DNA from 2 places in the Rothia sp. LK2492 genome. Region 1 is predicted to be linked to the other one. Evidence: predicted binding sites of a transcription regulator. Region 1 holds the regulator's gene; the other holds the start of a gene.

Region 1 (7,154 bases):
TATCGACGAGGCTCACGAACTCGCGGACCGAGTGACCGGTGCGGTGACCGGCGGGCTTTCACCTCTCATGGTCAGCAAGGTTGCTCGCAGCATCCGCAAACACACCACAGCCGATCACAAAGCCTTAGAACAAGCAGCTCTGAAACTGGATGATGCTCTCAATGGCGTACCTGCTGAACTGATGGCCAGAGGGTTGCCTGACCGCGTCGCTGCGGCCATGGAGCAGGTGCGCGATGCCGCTCGTTCTGCGCTGACTGATACCAAGGCGGGTGAAAAGGATGCCGATGCTGGCCGGCAGATGACGCGGGCTAGCCTCACCGAGGTACACGACACCGCCGAGAAAATGCTGCAGGCAGACCCTCAACACCAGGTAATTTGGGTGTCCCGCCAAGGCTCGTGGGAGCCGGGGCGTGGTTACGTGGCGGCCTCCGATGATGATCCTGCAACCCTCAATATCGCCCCTATTTCGGTTGCGGGTTACCTGCGTGAAGGTCTCTTTGACGGTCGCACCGTGGTGCTCACCTCGGCAACGCTGGCACTGGGGGAGTCCTTCGAAGCAACAGCTGGCGCCCTGGGTCTGATGGGTTCAGGCGCACCGCGCTGGGACGCTATCGATGTGGGTTCGCCCTTCAACTACCCCAAACAGGGGGTTCTCTACCTAGCATCAGACCTACCCAAGCCCGGACGTGGGGTATCAACAGAACAGCTGGACCGCATCGTTGAGCTGGTGGTTGCCTCCGGCGGCGGTGCGCTGGGCCTCTTTTCTTCTAAACGAGGTGCTGAACTTGCCGCCGAATACGTGCGTGAGCGAACTGACCTCAACATCCTCTTACAGGGAGAATCATCTCTGCGAGCACTGGTTAAGGAATTTGTGGAAGATACAAATTCCTGCCTCTTTGGAACCATGAGCCTGTGGCAGGGAGTGGACGCCCCGGGGGATTCCTGCCGCCTGGTCATTATGGATCGTATCCCCTTCCCTCGGCCGGATGACCCGCTTTCACAGGCACGTTCTCGTGCTGTCGCCCAGAACGGCGGTAACGGTTTTATGGCGGTATCAGCCACTCACGCGGCTGTTCGTATGGCTCAGGGTGCTGGACGTCTGGTGCGCTCAGTCAACGACCGCGGTGTTGTTGCGGTTCTAGATTCGAGAATTGCTACCCAGCGGTACGGTAGTTATCTGGTAAAAACGCTGCCGCCTTTTTGGGTTACCCAGAATAAGGACGTGGTGCTGGGCGCCTTAGAGCGTCTGGCGCAGACTGTTGAGACCCACTAAGGGTAGGGGTATATAAAAAGGGCTAGGTCAGCATGACCTAGCCCTTTTTGTATGAGATGGTACTCAGTGCGTTAGAGGCTGCGCAGAACCGAAACGACCTTACCCATGATGGTGGCTCGGTCACCCAGGATTGGTTCATACTGGGTGTTCTGGGGCAGAAGCCAGGTGTGACCGTCACGCTGGCGGAAGGTTTTGACCGTGGCCTCGTCTTCTAAGAGGGCTGCAACGATGTCACCATTTTGAGCGGTATTTTGGGTGCGGACTACGACCCAGTCACCGTCACAGATAGCGGCGTCAACCATGGAGTCGCCCTTGACCCTTAGCATGAAGAGGTCGCCGTTTCCCACCAGCTGACGGGGCAGGGTCATGACGTCTTCGATTGATTGTTCGGCGGCAATCGGTGAGCCAGCTGCGATACGGCCAACCAGAGGTACCGTTGCTAAGTCTTCGCTGCTCTGTTCGAAGGTCGGTAGGAGGGGTAGCCGTAGCACAGACGTTTCTGCAGCTGGTTCAGCCTGCTCTCCCTCACCGAGAATCTCGATAGCGCGCGGACGTTTGGGGTCACGGCGAATGTAGCCCATCTCTTCAAGACGGGTCAGCTGATGAGTCACCGAAGAAAGAGACGCCAATCCCACCAGGTCGCCAATTTCGCGCATAGATGGCGGGTAACCGTGCTCGTCGATGGCCTCTGAAATGGCCTCCAGAATATTTTTCTGGCGGGCAGTAAGCGGGCGAGATCCCTTATTTCTAGGGCTGGCCGGAGTGTGCTGGGTGCGTTCGCTCACGGTGTGCTCGTCTCTGTTGGTCCTAAAATGTCAGCCACCTGTTGTCTACTGATCTAGGTGGTCTTCTAAGAGTATGCCACCAAAACAGTTTATTCAAACATTTGTTCTAATTTTTCTCGACTATGTTCGATTTTTCTGATAGAACATAAGTACTAGATTTTTTAGAACATTCATTCGACCACGGGTTGAATGTTTGAGCAGTCGTTAGGAGAAGGACAAATGAGCGCTATCGCCCTACCGGATTTTATGGCTCCTGCTTCTTCGAAGAAGCCCCTCAACTCATTGCAGGCACAGGCTGACGCCCAGCATTCCCGAGCAAAAACTAACTCGACTTTCACCACCCCCCAGTATCGAATTCGTACCGTTGAACCTGGAACTTTCAGACGCCACCAGGGTGCTCACACTGCGGTAACTCGACCGGCCCAGCAGGGGCAGCTCCTTGCCCCAGTTTCTGCAGCACAGACTTCTCAGGGAGTAAGCAAACAGAAGAAGCGTGGTTTTCTAGGAGGAGCCGTGCGTTTAACACGTAAGGGTCGCTTAGTGTTCCGCGGCATCCCTGCGCTGACTCTTGCTGTCCTCATCGTGCTGGGAGCCTTGACTTTCATCAGCCCGGGCGAAGCGAAGAGCTCGACCGGAGAAATGGCAACTCAGGTTATTTCTACCATGACGGTTATGCACGGTGACTCACTCTGGTCCATTGCCGCAAAAGTTGCCCCGGGCCAGGACAATCGAGACGTCATCAACCACATTATGCAAATCAATGATTTGAGTACTGCCCGGGTTGAGCCTGGCCAGGTGCTTGAGGTACCGGTCTACACTTCGAAATAAAATGTTCGATATGAGCTAGCGCGGCTAGACTGGTGGGGTGACTAATTCTATGGACTCTCTCTCTGCCCTCCCTCTGCGCGATGATCTGCGGGGCCGTTCACCCTACGGTGCGCCCATGATTGATGTGCCCGTGACTCTCAACGTCAATGAGAACACCCATCCCATGCCCGGTGAGGTTGTAGAGGCGATTAGTCGCGATGTAGCTGCTGCAGCCCTCACGCTCAACCGCTACCCCGATCGCGAATTCTCATCGCTGCGCCAGGAATTAGCGAGCTACCTTGGTCACGGTCTGACCGCAGAGAATCTTTGGGCAGCAAATGGCTCCAACGAAATTTTGCAGCAAATCATGCAGGTCTTTGGCGGCCCCGGGCGAAGCGTCATGAGCTTTGTGCCCACCTACTCTATGTACCCCCTCCTCGCGGACGGCACCAACACTACTTTTATTGCCGGCTACAGGGCTGAGGACTATTCCTTATCCACCGAGTCGGCCCTTGATCAGATTCAGGAGCATCGACCCAACATCGTCATCCTCTGCTCACCTAATAACCCCACTGGCACCGGTCTTGAACTTGGCGTGATTGACGCTGTCTATGAGGCGGTTGCCGCTTATAACGGCATCGTAGTGGTCGATGAGGCCTACGCTGAATTCGCCCAAGACCGCTCCCGAAATGCTTTGAACCTACTCTCCGGGCGCCCCAACCTAATTGTTACCCGAACTATGAGCAAAGCATTTGCCCTAGCAGGTGCTCGTCTTGGGTATTTCGCCGCGGCTCCCGCAGTTTGTGATGCTGTCCGCCTCGTTCGTCTGCCCTACCACCTTTCGGCGGTCACCCAGGCGACGGCTGTAGCTGCGCTTCGGCACCGCCAGCAACTCCTGGCTAATGTTGATGATATTCGGGCACAGCGCGACCGCATCGTAGATCACCTGGTCGGCTTAGGTCTTAAGCCCGCCGTATCAGACTCAAACTTTGTCTTTTTTGGTGGGTTGAAGGATGAGAAAGCTGCCTGGCAGTACTTGCTGGATGCCGGCGTTCTGGTACGCGATAACGGTATACCCGGCTACCTGCGCGTCACCGCCGGAACAGAGGCAGAAACCAGTGCATTCTTAGAGCATATGACGGCATACATCGAGACATTCGAGCGATAATTTTTCTTGACCACACCATACATTGAGGTAGACATGGCAGTACCCCACCAAACATCAACTGGGCTAGGCCCCCGCATTGCAAAGATGGAGCGCAAGACCAGTGAATCATCGGTCAGCGTCGAGATCAATCTGGACGGTACCGGAGTGTCAGACATCGACACCGGCGTACCCTTCTATGACCACATGCTGACCGCACTTTCTAAGCACTCACTCATTGATATGACCATCAAGTGCTCGGGGGATACCCACATTGATGTGCACCATACCGTTGAAGATACCGGGATCGTGCTGGGCGAGGTTCTACGTCAGGCACTGGGTGATAAGGCGGGTATTCGCCGCTTTGGTACCGCAACGGTGCCCCTAGATGAAGCGCTGGCGTCGGCAGTCGTTGATATTTCAGGGCGCCCCTATCTGGTGCACACCGGTGAACCTGCCGGCTTCGAGTTCCACCTCATCGGCGGGCACTTTACTGGTTCGATGGTGCGCCATGTATTTGAAGCTTTTGCTTACCATGCCGGTATTTGCCTTCACATTACCTTGTTGGGTGGCCGTGATCCCCACCATATTGCTGAGGCTGAATTCAAGGCGCTGGCACGGGCCCTGCGTCAGGCAGTAGAGCCGGATCCCCGCCACGCAGGTATTCCTTCCACTAAGGGAGCACTCTAAATGGCAGAACCCCAGCAGAAACCTTTAGTTGTTGTTCTGGATTACGGCGCGGGAAACGTCCGTTCAGCGGTTCGTGCCCTTGAAGAAGCCGGAGCAGAAGTGCTCCTGTCACGTCGCGAGGCTGATGTGCTGGGTGCTGATGGTCTGGTAGTGCCCGGGGTAGGTGCATTCCAAGCGGTGATGGATGGCCTGAAGCAAGCAGATGCTATCCGCATGATCGGACGTCGCGTGGCCGGTGGGCGCCCCGTTCTGGGGATCTGCGTTGGCCTTCAGGTGATGTTTGAGCACGGTGTTGAACACGGCATTGACACCGAAGGTTTGGGGGAGTGGCCTGGAACCGTCGAAAAGCTACAAGCTGATGTGGTACCCCATATGGGCTGGAATACGGTGCGCCCACCGGCTGGCTCCCGCCTCTTTGCGGGGATTGAAGGCGAGCGCTTCTATTTCGTGCACTCCTATGGCGTGCAGAGCTGGGACTTTGATCAGAACATCGAATCTATGGTGCCCCCTCAGGTCACATGGTCCCATCACGGCACTGACTTCATCGCCGCCGTTGAAAATGGGCCTTTATCGGCTACCCAATTCCACCCCGAAAAATCAGGGGAAGCCGGCCTGAAGCTCTTGCGCAATTGGCTGAAGACCCTGCCCGTGACCGGGCGTATCTCAGTGCAGGAGGACTAAATGTCCGCTTCTACTTCAGGCCTGCTGCTGATGACCATTGGCATGATGTTCGTAGGCGGCGCTTACTCTTTTTATCGACAGAAAATTACTTGGATAGCCCAGCTTATTTTGCTGATGGTGGGGCTCGGCTTCGCTGGCTATGGCCTCTACATTGTGCTCAACTACGGGTAAAAAAACCTCATTTTTAGGAGAAACTATGACTGAACGACTTGAACTATTGCCCGCAGTAGACGTTGCTGATGGTCAGGCTGTGCGTCTGGTCCAGGGTGAGGCTGGCTCTGAAACCAGCTATGGTAGCCCCCTTGAAGCGGCTCTTGAATGGCAGAATGCCGGCGCTGAATGGTTGCACCTCGTTGACCTGGATGCCGCATTTGGTCGCGGCGATAACATCGATATTCTGACTGAAGTAGCCCGGGAACTGACCATCAAGATAGAGATGTCTGGTGGTATCCGCGACGATGCTTCTTTGGAGCGCGCGCTTTCTCTCAACCCTGCCCGCATCAACTTGGGCACCGCCGCACTGGAAAACCCCGAATGGACCCGTAAAGTTATCGCTGAACACGGGGATGTTATCGCTGTTGGGCTCGATGTCCGCGGGGATGTTCTTGCTGCTCGCGGCTGGACTCAAGAGGGCGGCAACCTCTGGGAGGTACTTGACCGCCTGAATGAGGACGGCTGTGCCCGCTACGTGGTCACCGACGTCACCAAGGACGGCACCCTGCAGGGCCCTAACCTGGAGCTGCTACGCAAGGTTGCTGAGCGCACCGACAAGCCGGTAGTTGCTTCCGGTGGTATCGCCACTCTCGACGACATTGCCGCTCTGCGCACTATGGTTCCCCACGGCGTTGAAGGCGCCATTACAGGTAAAGCCCTCTACGCAGGTAAGTTCACACTGCAGCAGGCACTTGATGTAGCAGGCCGTCCCTAATGGCCGACTTCTCGGACCGAGTGCACCGTGCTCACACCCACGGGCACGGTGGGGGAGGTGGAGACCAGCGGGATCTGCCTACCCACATCGCCGCGCAATTGGCCAGTGCCGGGCAGAAAACTGATACCGGCGGGCAGCCTTGGGAAGGGCGCAACCTTGCTGAGGGTACCAGCCACACTCACCAGTACCCGGGCGATCAGGGCACGACGGACCCGGCTCTGCAAGAGGTGTTTGACGCTTTTGTCGCTGGCCAGGTTGATGAAGCTGCTGTGGTCGATGCCTTGCGCAATGTGCGTATTTTCGCCCCGGTCGTTGCCCAGCTTTCCCAGGCAGAAATTACCGAAGCTGGGTTAGTCTCGGATAAAGAATCAGATATGGCTCTGGTCAGCATTCAGGCACCGGACGGTCGTAAGGCCTTGCCAATCTTCACGGCGGTCGATGCTTTGACTGGCTGGCACGATTTGGCTCGCCCGGTGGCCGCTGACATGCGTAAAACCGCCCTCTCAGCGGTGGAAGATGATAACCAGCTCATCGTTATCAATCCCGGTCAAAACGTGACCTTTGTACTGCGCCGCCCGGCCTTCTGGGCCATTGCTAAAGGTCAAGAGTGGGTGCCCTCCTACCGCAACTCGCTGGTAGCCCGGGCACTCCAAGACATTGCCGCCCCTATCTCAGCAGTGACTGCTGTTGAGGCTGCCCCGGGGCAGGGAGTCTATAGCCGTACAGCAGACGGCACTGTGCTGGCAGGCGGCGGTCACGGGCCTGAACTAAAAATTACTCTGCGCTTAGCACCCGGTCTTACACAAGATCAGCTTAACCACACTGTGCAGACCTTTCAGCAGGGGC
Region 2 (7,154 bases), on a different contig from region 1:
GAGTACGCCGCCGGGCAAAAGCATGAGGCCGGTCTGCAGGGCGCTAACGCCCAGCACGTTGGCGGTGTAAAGCGGGATCAGGATGGAGGTGCCCAGCATGACGCCCATGCCGATGGAAGTCATAAGTACAGTCAGGGTGAAGGGGCGGGAACGGAAGATTCGCATATCCATGAAGGGGCCGCGATCTTGCAATTTGAGCTGACGCCAGACAAAAATTGCCAGAATGATAGCTGCTGCGATCACAACAACCCAGGGGTTAACGGGCAGGTGGGCACCACCGTGGGCTGAGCTACCGCCCATAGAAGAAAGACCTAGCACAAGGCCGCCGAAGCCCAGGGTAGAAAGCAGCATGGAGAGCGCATCCAGCTTCTGGTTACTACCGGTGGGAGCATCCGCGGGGGCTAGCTTCATACCCACCAGCAGGGCGGCAATACCGATGGGAAGCACTAGCCAGAAAAGCCAGCGCCAGGTTCCCACACCCAGAACCAGACCAGAAACGGTGGGGCCCATAGCAGGGGCAGCAGAGATTACCATGCCGATAATGCCCATGGCCTGACCAATTTTGCTGGGGGCTACCATGCGCATCATGGTGGTCATGAGTAGCGGCATCATTACACCGGTACCCGATGCCTGCAGCACGCGACCGGTCAACAGCATGCCGATACCGGGCGCGGTTGCTGCCACCAGGGTACCCAGCGAAAAGAGCAGCATGGCACCCATAAAGACAGTACGAATAGAGAAGCGGGAAATAATGAAGCCCGACGCCGGGGTCACTACTGCCATAGTCAGCATGAAACCGGTGGAAGTCCACTGGGCGGTGGAAGCGGTAATGTTGAGGTCTCGCATGATTTCAGGTAGCGCAACGCCGAGAAGGGTTTCGTTCAAAATGAGAACGAAACCAGCGATGACCATAATGGCAAGTAGCAGGAACTCAGCTTTTTCCAGCTTGCGCGCTACCGGCATCGATGCGGTAGGCGGGGCGGAATTAACCGCTTTTTGAGCGCCTGTCTCAGGAGTGGGTGATGGTGGATGCGTAGAAGACATAAGGCTAAAGGTTACAGCCTTTAGAGCGAGCGCATAAGTGGGTCTTGCTCACAGTGCTCGCTTTTCACCTGGAAAATTTTCGACCGCAATAGGTTAAATACTCTCTCTTTTTGACCCCTTTGGGGGAATTGTTTTTAGGGGTGGCACTGACTGTAAAAGCAGGGTGTGCCACTCACGCTGACAGCCAAACGGTGAGTAACAAGCCGCCTGGCTACGCTCTGCCGCCCTAAACTGGGGGTTATGACACATTCCGGTATTGACACCAGCTTCCTAAACCCAGAGATTGCCCCCGGCGATGACTTCTTCCGCCATGTTAACGGCACCTGGTACGACTCCCACGAGATCCCCGCTGATCGTTCACGTGACGGCGGCATGTACACGCTGCGCGATGAGGCAGAGAAGAATGTACGCACCATCGTTGAGAAGTTCGCTGCTGATGAGCCCTCTTCACGAATTGGCGCCCTTTATAACTCCTTTATGGACACTGAGAAGATTGAGGCGGGCGGGGTAGATCCCCTGCTGGCCGAGGTGCAGCCGGTGCTTGAGGTTGCCACCCCCGAGGCTTTCGTCAGGGTCATGGGTGAGTTGGACGCCAAGGCGGGCCACGGCTCCGCCTTCGGCTGGTACACCAGCATCGATGCCAAGGACCCCGAGAAGTACGTGGTCTACCTGGCGCAGACCGGGCTGGGCCTACCCGATGAGTCTTACTACCGCGATGAAAAGTACGCTGAACTGCGCGACGCCTACACCGCTCACATGGGCCGCATGTTTGAGCTGACCGGTCTGGCCGAACCCTTTGGTCTCAGCCCCCAGGACGCTGCTCAGGCGGTCATGGCGCACGAGACCCTGCTGGCCTCCCACCACTGGGATAACGTCAAGAACCGTAACGCTGACCTGCGTTACAATCCCGTAGCTGCCGCTGACCTGGACACCACGTTCCCCGGCTTCCCGTTTAGCGTCTGGATTGATGCCATGGGTTCCTCCACCGAGCAGTGGGGCACTGTAATCGTCAGCCAGCCCTCCTACTTTAAGGCAGTTGCACAGATGTGGACTAGCGAGCCGCTCTTCATCTGGAAGCTCTGGTACATCTGGCACATGGCGCACAGCCGCGCTCCTTACCTGACCGAAGCGGTTGTTGAAGAGAACTTCGATTTCTACGGTCGCACGCTCTCTGGTTCTGAAGAACTGCGTGACCGCTGGAAGCGCGGCGTTGGCCTGGTTGAGAACGCCCTGGGTGAGGAGGTTGGCAAGGAGTACGTTGCCGTTCACTTCCCGCCGGCTCATAAAGAGAAAATGCTGGCCCTGGTGGACGACCTGCTAGAGGCCTACCGTCGGTCGATTACTGACCTGGACTGGATGACCAATGAGACCCGCGAGCGCGCTCTAGAGAAGCTGGGCAAGTTCGTCACCAAGATAGGTTACCCCGATAAGTGGCGTGATTACTCAGAGCTGAGCCTGACCGATGATCTCTTTGAGAACCTGCGCCGCTCTGCTTTCTTTGAGCACGAGTTCCAATTGGGTCGCATTGGTCAGCCGGTGGATAAGACTGAGTGGCTGATGACTCCGCAGACCGTCAATGCCTACTACATGCCCCCGGCTAATGAGATTGTCTTCCCGGCAGCGATTCTGCAGCCGCCCTACTTTGATCCCGAGGCTGACGATGCGGTCAATTACGGTGCTATTGGCGGCGTGATTGGCCACGAGATAGGCCACGGTTTTGATGACCAGGGCTCTAAGTATGATGGCACCGGTGCACTGAATAATTGGTGGACCGATGCTGACCGCGAGGAGTTCACCCAGCGCACTGCTACCCTGGTGGACCAGTACAACGCTTACACCCCGGATGGCCTAGATGCTGAGAAGTTTAAGGTCAACGGTGAGCTGACCCTGGGTGAAAACATTGGTGACCTGGGCGGTCTTTCTATAGCCCTTAAGGCATATAAGATTGCTCTGGAACGCCAGGGGCTGACCCTTGAAACCGCCCCCGAGATGGACGGCATGAGCGCTACCCAGCGGGTTTTCTACTCCTGGGCGCAAGCATGGCGCATGAAGACTCGCCCCCAAACTGCCGAGATGTTCTTGGCAGTGGACCCCCACTCCCCCGAGAAGTTCCGCGTCAACGGCGTCGTGCGCAACATCGATGAGTTCTACACCGCCTTTGATGTTCAGCCGGACGCCAAGCTTTACCTGGCACCCGAGGATCGCGTGCGCATCTGGTAGCGAACCGACGCTTCTGCTGATATAAATCTAAGGACGCCGCACACTAACTGTGCGGCGTCCTTTCACCTTAAAAGCGAGGGCAGGCTATGCCATAGCGGGTGCGTCCCAGAGGTTCAGCACGGTGCCAACGCCCTTGCGCACGGCGTTGCGGTAGACCACAGTACCCCAGGCGACATCCTCAATAGGCATGCCACCCACGGAGTAGACGGTAATTTTCTCTTCATCATCCTGCGGCTCGGGGTGATTGAGTGCCTCACCCAAATCGCGCAGACGCTCGGCAGGGATCAGGCCGTTGTGCACGCGGTCGTTGAACTTACAACCAATGATTGAGACATAGTTATGGGAGGCTCCGGGTTCGGTTTCTTCAGCCCAAGCGTCGTACATGCCGGCGTTATCGACCAGTAGACGCACGTCGTCTTCAAACATCCCTTCATCCAAGTTGCAGGCAGCGGGCATGGCGAAGAAAGCGCCGGGCTTGACCCATTCGCGGCGCACGGTGGGGTAGGTTTCGGGGTCGCCCACGTGAATGGAGGTGCAGAAGGTAACGATGTCAGAATCGCGCACAACCTGCTCCAGTTCCTCAACCACTTCCACAGTTTTGGTGGGGTACTTATCCTGCACCCATTCGATGAAGCTATCAATACCCTTGGTGCTGCGCCCCAGCACCTTAATGTGCTCCACGGTGGGTCGGGCATCGATCAGGGCAGCTACGGTTGCCTTGGCAATGACGCCGGGGCCCAGCAGACCGAGCACCTTAGCGTTTTTAGGGGCGTAGTGGCGGGCGCCGACGCCGGAGGTGCAACCGGTGCGGTAGGCAGAGAGCAGGTTGGCGCTCATGTAAGCAAGAGGGGCACCAGTGACGGTGTGGTGCAGGGCCAGCATGAGGATGGAGCGGGGTAGACCCTGCTCGCGGTTACTCACATTAGAGCCGTAAGACTTCACGCCGGTCATGCGGAAGGAGCCGCCCAGGTAGGCGGGCATGGTGACAAAACGGCGGTCGGGGCCGTCCGCGGGCATACCCTCGTGCATGGGATTGATAGGGAACTGCACCTTGGAACCGTGGGATTCACCCAGGTGACCTGCCATGCGGTAGTCGCCGCGGGCGTGTAACGCCAGGGTTTCTTCCATGGCATCGATACAGGCGGTGACATCTTCAACGCCGGCTGCAATCATGTCGGTTTCGCTGAGATAACGGAACTCTGCTGCGGGGTAGCCGGGGTTCAGTTCAGCATCGACGGCTGCTTTGAGGTAAGCATCGTTAGTGGGCAAGCGGGGGCACCTCGTGATTGTGTGGTAAAGATTTAGACGACTTAATCTACCATCTTTGAAAGCGGGAGATAAGAGAGTTTCTAGGCACAGCGACCACTCACCTTCTGGTCGTAGAGGTATGCGAGCAGAGATTGCTTGTTAGGTGCAGAAGGCGGAATCTACAGATATTGAACTTAAGTATAAAAACAAGTATTCCACCTCTGAACTTTTGTATAGGTGCTAGCGGGACTCGTTATTTCACAATAGATAACGGAACAACAGTTTGACTCACACCACTAAGGACTCCAAACCATGAAGAATATCCGTAAGGTACTGGCAGTTACCTCTATCGTCTCAGCTCTTACCCTCGGCTTTTCGCCTGCGCATGCTACTACTTTGCCGCAGGATATTGAGGATACCCACGCTTCCTCTGCCTCAGCATCTAGCATGTCTCCTACTTTCTTTCATTGGCTTTGCAAGTCAGGAATATGTAACTAACCCTCATACATTTCGAGGTAGCACTGCACGAGGGTTGATAGCATAAACCCATGACGACGAGCCTCACTAGTGTTTCCAGTAAGAAGTGGTTTCCCCTTGGCCCTTACCTGAGGGCGCTGCTTATCTGCCTGGTATTTATTTTTATTGCGGTCGATTTATCTTCGGGAGTCTATGAAAATACAGATACGCAGAATCGTGTATGGGCTGTTGCAATTGCTTATCTGCCCGTTTTTTTGATGGGATTCGGGCTCATGCCCGGCATTTATGGCTGGTATTTTTCTCTTGCCAACATCACGGTACTTTATAACGATTCCAGTTTCGTCTGGGCTGGGTTCTCATCGGCGTCAATTCTGGTACCTGTGTATTGCGCTTACCTGGCTACAAAACGTCAGGTCGTGGCATTCGGTATTGTCCTGTGTGTTTTTGTTGTGTATCCGGGTTGGGGTTCAAATACATTGGATACTCAGTTCATAACAACCTCATTAGCAGTTTTTTCATACATCACAGGGCTAGTACTCAGAAGGTTCCGGCTTCAACGGGAAAGAGACCAGCAGAAGATTATCTCCGTCCAGGAAGCCCAGCTCCAGGCACGGAATGAGGAACGCACCCGCCTTGCCTATGAACTGCATGATATTGTCGCTCACGAGGTCACTGTTATTGCTATGCAGGCTCGGCGTGCGCAGTTTGTTAAGGACCCAGAGAGCACCGCCGCTATCCTGACTGGGATCGGGAACTCTGCGAGCCAGGCGCTCGAGGACCTCCGCAAACTAGTGACTGTCCTTAAATCCGAGAAAAATGACTCACTGAACGCCGAGCTACCCAGCGCTCCCCAGGCGGAAGAGAATTTGCTGCTGGGCGACGCCTCTCTTTCAGGGGAAACCACATCGGCTCTAGCCCTGACTTACGATTTACATAAAATATCTGATGCCCTAGAAAATGCAGGCTTTACTGTTACGCTGACCGCTGATGGGGATGTAAGCCTTATTCCTTTGGTATCTCGACAGGCGCTAAGACGTACAGCTCGTGAGATAGGGACCAATGTTCTCAAGCATGGTTCCCCTGAGGGATCTGTAAAAATTGACCTCACAGTGGGTCAGCGTAACGTCACGCTATCCTCAGAGAACGTCATCTCTCATAACGAACCCGTTTCTTCATCTTTGACCGGGTTAGAATCATTGAAGGCTAGGTTTCATGATTTGGGTGGAACATCGTCTTATCAAAATGACCACGGTGTGTGGAAGATTCAGGTGAGCCTTCCCCTGCCTAAAACAGTGACCAAAGCTTTTTAAGCTGCCGCTCTAGCTTGTACAGACAGTGAAGGAACCATTGATGGTTAAAGTCCTCCTCGTAGATGATGAATCCCTTATTCGTAATATTTTGAAGGATTATCTTTCCTCCGATGAAAGCCTGGAAGTGGTGGGGGAAGCTTCAAATGGCAAGCTGGCAATTTCACAGGCAAGGGCCCTACAGCCAGATGTAATTTTGATGGATATGCAGATGCCTCTGATGGACGGTGTCGAGGCAACCCAGTATATTCATCATTCTTTCCCCAACATACGAATATTGGGGCTGAGCACCTTTGCAACTGATCGCTATGTTGTTGAACTCTTGCGGGCAGGTGCCTCGGGGTACTTGGTAAAGGACTCCCGCCCCGAAGAGGTCACCAGCGCAATCCACACCGTTCATGACGGAGGATCAATACTGTCCCCCGAGGTTACCCGCTATGTGGTGCAAGGGCTTGAGCAGTCAGTTCCTGCCGAAATTTCTCCCGACGAAGAACTCATGTCAGTTCTTACCGCGAAAGAAATAGAGGTCATTGAGCTTCTCGCGCGCGGTCTAAATAATAAAGAGATGGCCGCAGAACTTTTCGTTACTGAATCCACCATTAAAGCGCGTTTTGTGAAAATTATGGAAAAAATGCAGGTGCGCGATAGGGTTCAGATTCTAGTTAAAGCTATTGAATACAACCTAATCAACCTAAAAACCTGGTAACCCATAGCTTTGCTATTTTTAGCCGAGATCGATTCCTAGCACAGCCCCGATAGGGTAGACGAGTCCAGCAAAGGCTGGGGCAAGATCTTCCAAGCTAAGGCTGTCGATGCGGTGCATATCTAGCAAAGCGTCAACACCCCAACCCATCACGC

Evidence for each region. Region 1 encodes LexA, which represses DNA repair genes until DNA is damaged. Its sites were predicted from a motif close to TCGAACANNTGTTCGA; they were not measured.
Region 2: VVR27_RS05805 (tyramine oxidase subunit B) is a predicted target of LexA. The motif match lies at 4,715-4,730, and genes of this name have one in related genera.

Annotation. Positions count from the first base shown of each region.
Region 1 covers NZ_JAYWLX010000002.1:345,480-352,633, forward strand. The annotation lists gene VVR27_RS03730 (ATP-dependent DNA helicase) at 1-1,273, shown strand, start outside; gene lexA (transcriptional repressor LexA) at 1,345-2,058, opposite strand; gene VVR27_RS03740 (LysM peptidoglycan-binding domain-containing protein) at 2,278-2,886, shown strand; gene VVR27_RS03745 (histidinol-phosphate transaminase) at 2,924-4,033, shown strand; gene hisB (imidazoleglycerol-phosphate dehydratase HisB) at 4,067-4,699, shown strand; gene hisH (imidazole glycerol phosphate synthase subunit HisH) at 4,700-5,380, shown strand; gene VVR27_RS03760 (hypothetical protein) at 5,381-5,551, shown strand; gene priA (bifunctional 1-(5-phosphoribosyl)-5-((5-phosphoribosylamino)methylideneamino)imidazole-4-carboxamide isomerase/phosphoribosylanthranilate isomerase PriA) at 5,577-6,308, shown strand; gene VVR27_RS03770 (SseB family protein) at 6,308-7,154, shown strand, end outside.
Region 2 covers NZ_JAYWLX010000004.1:51,432-58,585, reverse strand. The annotation lists gene VVR27_RS05815 (MDR family MFS transporter) at 1-1,044, opposite strand, end outside; gene VVR27_RS05810 (M13 family metallopeptidase) at 1,285-3,264, shown strand; gene VVR27_RS05805 (tyramine oxidase subunit B) at 3,349-4,533, opposite strand; gene VVR27_RS05800 (sensor histidine kinase) at 5,061-6,299, shown strand; gene VVR27_RS05795 (response regulator) at 6,340-7,002, shown strand; gene VVR27_RS05790 (hypothetical protein) at 7,021-7,154, opposite strand, start outside.